Regions from separate parts of the Pseudomonas sp. LS2P72 genome, predicted to be linked through region 1. Evidence: riboswitches for the same ligand, from Rfam matches in the RefSeq annotation. Region 1 holds a riboswitch; the other holds the start of a gene.
The links. Region 1 has a riboswitch for cobalamin ahead of ACYZUA_RS14835 (CbtB domain-containing protein). Riboswitches for the same ligand answer to the same signal wherever they lie in the genome.

Region 1 (3,404 bases):
GTGGCTGAGTTGCGGTTGATAGCCGGCCAGTTGTTCGCTGCTGAAATACTGCAATGGTAATGCAAGCTGTTCGGCCAACTCGATCAAGCCAGGTTCTTCGCGCTTCAGGTCGATGCTGGCCAGCGCCTTGATCTGGTGAAGTTCGATTTTATGAGCCTGTAACGCCTGATCGAGCAGCGCCCGCAGCGTGCTGACAGGGCAGCCGCGCTGGCAGCCCAGGCCGACCACTAACGTCGGCGCTGTGCTGATCTCAGTCATGCGTGGTATTGACCATCGCTTTTGCGACGGAACAACCAGGCACTGATCAGGCCCAGGGCCAGCCAGAACGCCACGTTGGTCAACTGCGAAGCGATTTTGAACTGAGTTTCCAGGGCTTGCGGAGCCAGCATCGAGTGGACTTCCGGTTGTGGTGCGCCGATCACGTGAGGAACGGCCAGGATTGCCACACCGAGCACTTTCATCAGCCAGTGACGGCTGAACACGATCAATGCGATGCCGACCGCGGTGGAGGCAGCCGTGCCGATCCACCAGATCTGCCGTTGCGCCAAATCAGCCGCGGCGGTGCCCGGCAGCTCAGGTGGCAGACCGAGGGTCGGTGCCAGCACGAACGTCGCGTAGCCGGCCAGGCCCCAAAGCAGGCCTTGGGAGGTTTTGGTCGGTGCGCGCAAGGTATAGAGGCCGGCCAGCATCAGGGCGAAACCAACCGCTACCACCAGGTTGCCGCCGGTAGTGGACAGCACACGCTGCCAGCCGTCTTCCGGTTCCCAGGCTTGCGCATCGTGGGTGTGAGCGGCGACAGCACCTGCGGCGTGTTCGTGAACTTCAACAGCGGCCGGCTCGGATTTTTCGAACGTCTCGGCCTGCAGAATCAGTGGCGCCACCCAGAAGCTTTGCAGCAGGGTCAGCAACAGGGCGGCCAGAAGCCCGGTGAACCCTGCGGTTTGCGCAATACGCTTGATCATGTCAGCAGGTCTCAATGGCACGGGAATGCAGCGCTGTGGCGGGTATCGTGAGCGGCGTTGTGCACCGCTTCGATGTGCGAGAAACCGGCGAAATACACAAGGCTGGCACCCAGGATCGACGCGCACAGGGCGACGGTCAGGCGTTGAGTCAGGGTATTGGTGGTGCTGGCGGTGCTTTTATCGGTGTTGCTGCCGGTGCTGCTGATGATCGACATGGCGCTTCCCTCTGGTCTGTCAGCGGGTGATTCAGGGCGCATGGAAGACCCCTGCGGGTCGGGCACGCAGAGGTTCAAACAGCGCCCGCCCACCGCGGGTTTGTTATTCAGTGATCGTAATGGTCACTTTGTGTTGCGGGCCGGTCTCCGGGCTCACGAGGGGCAGTGGCTTTCGCCTTGACCTGCAAGCATCACCTTCCCATGCCGAACTGCTGGCACAGTGGATCTGACGCTTCGCTCGCTTACCGTTGCGGGGGCAGCACCGGACTGACATGACTTTAGAGTAAAGCACATGATTCACCGGTTTCCCGTTTCACCCTGTGAAGGGCACCCGTAACAAGGCGTGTAGGAGAGCATGGGCGGGGGTTGGGCGTCAATTGGCAAGGGTTCTCAACTCGATACCTCAGTGCCTCAATCGCGGGCAAGCCTTGCTCCTACAGGACGGTGGCGCTCCTGTAGGAGCAAGGCTTGCCCGCGATAGCGTCCTGAGGGTCGGCACAAGACATTGACCCGCCCCCACACCATGCGTAGCCTTGCGCTTTCGAGGTTCTTCGGCGTCTGCCGAAGCTAAGAAGGGAACGCGGTCGATGCCGCGGCTGCCCCCGCAACTGTGAACGGTGATGTTCGCTGCCACGCCACTGCAAACCCTGTGCAACGGGTTCGCGGGAAGGCGCAGTGAATGCCAGGCCCACAAGCCCGGCACACCGTCAGCCAGGAGACCTGCCTCGACACAGATTCTCACTACAACCGGGCGGGGTGATCCGGTGGCGAACTCTTCCGCGCGCGCATCCGTCGCAGCGATTGTCGTCCCGTATGCCCGCCACCTTGCCAAAGGGCATCCGATGAAAACACTGGCCAAACTCCCCGTCACCATCGTTACCGGCTTCCTCGGCTCGGGCAAAACCACCTTGCTGCGGCACATGCTCGACAACGCTCAGGGCCGCCGCATTGCGGTGATCGTCAACGAGTTCGGCGAACTGGGCATCGACGGCGAAATCCTCAAGCAGTGCTCCATCGGTTGCACTGAAGAAGAAGCCAACGGCCGCGTCTACGAACTGGCCAACGGCTGCCTGTGCTGCACCGTTCAGGAAGAGTTCTTCCCGGTGATGCGCGAATTGGTCGCCCGTCGCGGCGACCTCGACCACATCCTCATCGAAACCTCGGGCCTGGCCCTGCCAAAACCGTTGGTGCAAGCCTTCCAGTGGCCAGAAATCCGCAGCGCCTGCACCGTTGATGCGGTGATCACCGTGGTCGACAGCCCAGCGGTCGCCGCCGGGACCTTCGCGGCTTTCCCGGACCAGGTCGATGCCCAGCGCAAACTCGACCCGAACCTGGACCACGAATCGCCGCTGCACGAGCTGTTCGCCGACCAACTGGCCAGCGCCGATCTGGTGATCCTCAACAAGGCCGACCTGATCAGCCCTGAAGACCTGGCCCGTGTACGTCTGGAGGTCGCTGAAGAACTGCCGCCAGCGGTGAAAGTCATCGAAGCCAGCAGCGGTCGCGTGCCACTGGACGTGCTGATCGGCCTCGGCGCCGGCTCCGAAGAACACATCGACAGCCGTCACAGCCATCACGATCACCACCATGAAGGTGAAGACGGCCATCACGATGAGCATGACCACGATGCCTTCGACTCCATCTCCATCGAACTGCCGCAAGCCGACGAAAGCCTGTTGCTGGACGCGCTGACCCAACTGGTGGTCCAGCACGGCATCCTGCGCGTCAAAGGTTTTGCGGCGATCCCGAACAAACCGATGCGCCTGCTGATCCAGGGCGTGGGCACACGTTTCGACAAGCACTTCGACCGTCAGTGGGGCGCCGACGAAGCGCGCACCACGCGTCTGGTGTTGATCGGTCAGGCGCTGGACGCCACGTTGCTTGAAGCGCAATTGCGCGCTGCGCTCAGCGTTTAAGCCATGCACCTGCTCAGGACCCAGCCCGGCGGTTTCGTTTCGGATGACAACATTGCCGACCTTGGACAAACCCCCGCCGAGCTGGTGATCCTGTGCAGCGGCGACTCCAGCCTGGCGCTGCTTGCCGAAGCGGCGCAGCAGTTGCCCGACGATTACCCGAGCGTGCGCCTGGCCAACCCGATGCAGGTGCAGAATCACGCCTCGGTTGATCTGTATGTCGACGAAGTGCTGCGCCACGCCAAGGTGATTCTGATTTCGCTGCACGGCGGTATCGCCTATTGGCGTTATGGCGTCGAGCAACTGGTGCAACT
Region 2 (3,404 bases), 870 kb from region 1:
GCCACGGGCAATCGGCTCAAGCTCGGTACTGGTCAGCGAATGGTGATAGGTGTGCCCGCGCAACGAACCTTCCGGCAACTCGACCGCCTGCAACGCCAACGCGGCCAGACGCTTTTGCATCACCGCGTCCCCCGCCAGCAAGCCGACCAGTTCAGCACGAGTACCCTCGACATCGGTCAACGAATCAAGCAGATACAGCATGCCGCCGCACTCGGCCAACAACGGCTTGCCGCCCGCATGGTGAGCGCGAATAGCGTCCAGCATCAGAGTGTTTTGCGACAGCGCCACATGGTGCAATTCGGGATAACCGCCTGGCAGATAGAGGCTGTCTGCCGGCGGCAATTGCGTGTCACGGATCGGCGAGAAAAACGACAATTCGGCGCCCATGGCTCGCAGCAAATCCAGGCTGGCACCGTAGGTGAAGGCAAACGCCTCGTCACGGGCCACGGCAATCCGCACACCGGCCAGCAACGGTTCTGTAGCGATCACATCGGGGGCGGCGAATTCCACCGCCGGTGGCAGCGCGACCTCGCAACTGCTGGCCAGCGCATCGGCCGCCGCATCGAGGCGCAGATCAAGATCGTTCAACTCACTGGCCTGAACCAGCCCGAGATGCCGACTCGGCAATTCGATCCCGGTTTCCCGGGACAAGGCGCCGTACCAGCGCAAGCCTTCAGTGAGGCTGCCTTCCAGTAATTGCGCGTGACGCAGGGTACCGACGCGGTTGGCCAACACTCCGGCAAACGGCAAGTCCGGCTGATAGCGCGCCAGCCCCAACGCCAGTGCGCCAAAGGTCTGGGCCATGGCGGTGCCGTCGATCACGCCGAGCACCGGCACACCGAAATGCCGCGCCAGATCAGCGCTGGACGGCGTACCGTCGAACAACCCCATGACACCTTCGATGAGGATCAGATCGGCTTCGCCAGCGGCTTCCCACAACAGGCGACGACTTTCCTGTTCGCCGACCATCCACATGTCCAGTTGATACACCGGCGCACCGCTGGCGCGCTCGAGAATCATCGGATCGAGGAAGTCCGGGCCGCATTTGAACACGCGCACTTTGCGTCCCTGATTGCGATGCAAACGGGCCAGCGCAGCGGTGACGGTGGTCTTGCCCTGACCGGAGGCCGGCGCGGCAATCAGTACCGCCGGGCATTGACGATGGCTATTCATAAAGTGCAGCTCACAACTCAACGCCTTTTTGCGCTTTGATCCCGGCCTGGAACGCATGCTTGATCACGCCCATTTCGGTGACGGTGTCGGCCAGTTCGATCATCTCCGGCTTGGCGCCGCGACCGGTCACCACCACATGCTGCATCGGCGGACGGGCCTGCAAGTCGCTGAGCACTTGATCGAGATCCAGATAACCGTGCTTGAGCGCGATGTTCAATTCATCCAGCACCACCAGGCCGATCGACGGATCACGCAGCAATTCGCGCGACACCGCCCACGCGGCTTCAGCGGCGGCGATGTCACGCTGGCGATCCTGGGTTTCCCAGGTGAAGCCCTCGCCCATCACATGAAAACGCACCTGTTCCGGGAAGCGCCGGAAGAACAGTTCTTCGCCGGTGCTGCTGCGCCCCTTGATGAACTGCACCACGCCACACTGCATGCCATGGCCCATGGACCGGGCGAGCATGCCGAAGGCCGAGCTGCTTTTGCCTTTGCCGTTGCCGGTCAGCACCAGCAGCAGGCCACATTCATTCGGGGAATTGGCGATGCGTTCGTCGATCACGGCTTTTTTGCGCAGCATGCGCGCCAGATGACGTTCGTCACGATCGGGGGTATCAGTCATGGGGGAGCTCTCCGTTGAGGCTGGATAACGGCGGGCAGGCACAAGAATAGACGGCAAAAAGCCTGGCATCGCCCACCGTGATGCCGCTGGATGGATCAGGCCGGTCTCCGGGCTCATGAGCGGCGTTGGCCTGACTGCGCGCCTTCCCATGTCATACGACACAGTGGCTCAAGGCGCAGCTTTCACTCATTTACCGTTGCGGGGGCAGCGCCGGGATCATGGCTCTTCGTCGCTTGAAGAGAATCACTCACCGGCTTCCCTGTTTCACTCTGTCGACCAAGGTCACAGAGCACCTGAAACAAGCCGCGAAGGTTAGAGGGTTGGGGATGGAGCGTCAATTGAAGACGGGCGGCCTGCGAGCGATTAACTGCCGTCGATCAATTATCTGACGCCAATCTTGTGCCACACTCCCCGCAGTGATATCAAAGAGCCACAGCCTCACAACACAATAACAAGGGTGAGCCACATGCAAGGCATGATCATCAGCAATCCGAAGCTGGAATTCCTGCGCCCGGTGCTGGAACGCTGGTTTGACTGTATCGACCGCTACAACGCCGTGCGCGGCGATAACGACACGCCTTACTGGTTCGACGAAAAAGCCAACCTGAGCCTGCTTTCCGCCGCGGCCTGGATGGCGGAAATGGTCACGCTGCAACAAACACCGACCCGTAAGCAGACCGAAGAAGGCGAACGCAATGGCCGCGCCGACCTGTTTATCGCGGCCAGCGAAGAACGCGCTTACGTTCAGGCGACCCAGCGCTGGCCCCGCGTCAACAGCCTGAACCTGACCCAAGCCTTGCAGGACATTACCTGCGACGCCAAGCGCATCAGCTACGCCAGCGACCTGAAACTCGGTTGCCTGTTCGTCGCCCCGCAAAAAGCCCAACAAAGCGCCACCCCGGAAGAACTCCAGGACATGGTCGACGACCTGCAAAAGGAACACACCTGCGCGGTCGCCTGGTACTTCCCCTATGCCTATCGCAAGTTGCGCAACGAAGCCGGCAACTATCACCCCGGCATTGCCGTGCTGTTCAAGGAAGCCCGCGGCTGAGCGGTTGAACCATCGCGCATCTGCGCTTCTCTATTGATCAGGTCAATGCATTCATAGGGAAGATCAGCATGCGCAAGCCCCAGCTCGTCCTCGTCATCGCGCTCGCCGGAGGACTTGCCGCCTGTGGTGAAACCGCCAGGCTGCAAGTCACCGACGGCTACGGCCCGTCACCCAAGCTGCCAGAACCGAACAAAACCCTGATCCCGACAGTGAACATCGCCCCGGCGATCGGCTGGCCGGACGGCGCGAAACCGATCGCCGCGACAGGGACTCAGGTGGCGGCTTTTGCCGAAGGTCTCGATCACCCGCGTTGGCTCTACGTGCTGCCCAACGGCGACGTGCTGGTCGCCGAAACCAACGCACCACCCAAACCCGATGACGGCAAAGGCATTCGCGGCTGGGTCATGGGCAAAGTCATGGGCCGCGCCGGTGCCGGCGTACCGAGCCCGAACCGCATCACGCTGCTGCGGGACAAGGACCACGACGGCATCGCCGAAACCCGCACGGTGTTCCTGGAAAACCTCAACTCACCCTTCGGCATGACCTTGGTCGGCAATG

Region 2: it holds a riboswitch for cobalamin, as region 1 does, so the genes downstream of both, cobO (cob(I)yrinic acid a,c-diamide adenosyltransferase) here and ACYZUA_RS14835 (CbtB domain-containing protein) in region 1, are expected to answer to the same signal.

The regions. Positions count from the first base shown of each region.
Region 1 covers NZ_CM142708.1:3,218,638-3,222,041, forward strand. The annotation lists gene ACYZUA_RS14825 (cobalamin biosynthesis protein) at 1-258, opposite strand, end outside; gene ACYZUA_RS14830 (CbtA family protein) at 255-962, opposite strand; gene ACYZUA_RS14835 (CbtB domain-containing protein) at 974-1,177, opposite strand; cobalamin riboswitch at 1,299-1,527, opposite strand; cobalamin riboswitch at 1,705-1,919, shown strand; gene cobW (cobalamin biosynthesis protein CobW) at 2,020-3,093, shown strand; gene cobN (cobaltochelatase subunit CobN) at 3,097-3,404, shown strand, end outside.
Region 2 covers NZ_CM142708.1:2,350,212-2,353,615, reverse strand. The annotation lists gene ACYZUA_RS10920 (cobyrinate a,c-diamide synthase) at 1-1,173, opposite strand, end outside; gene cobO (cob(I)yrinic acid a,c-diamide adenosyltransferase) at 1,184-1,795, opposite strand; cobalamin riboswitch at 1,877-2,107, opposite strand; gene ACYZUA_RS10910 (hypothetical protein) at 2,262-2,846, shown strand; gene ACYZUA_RS10905 (PQQ-dependent sugar dehydrogenase) at 2,915-3,404, shown strand, end outside.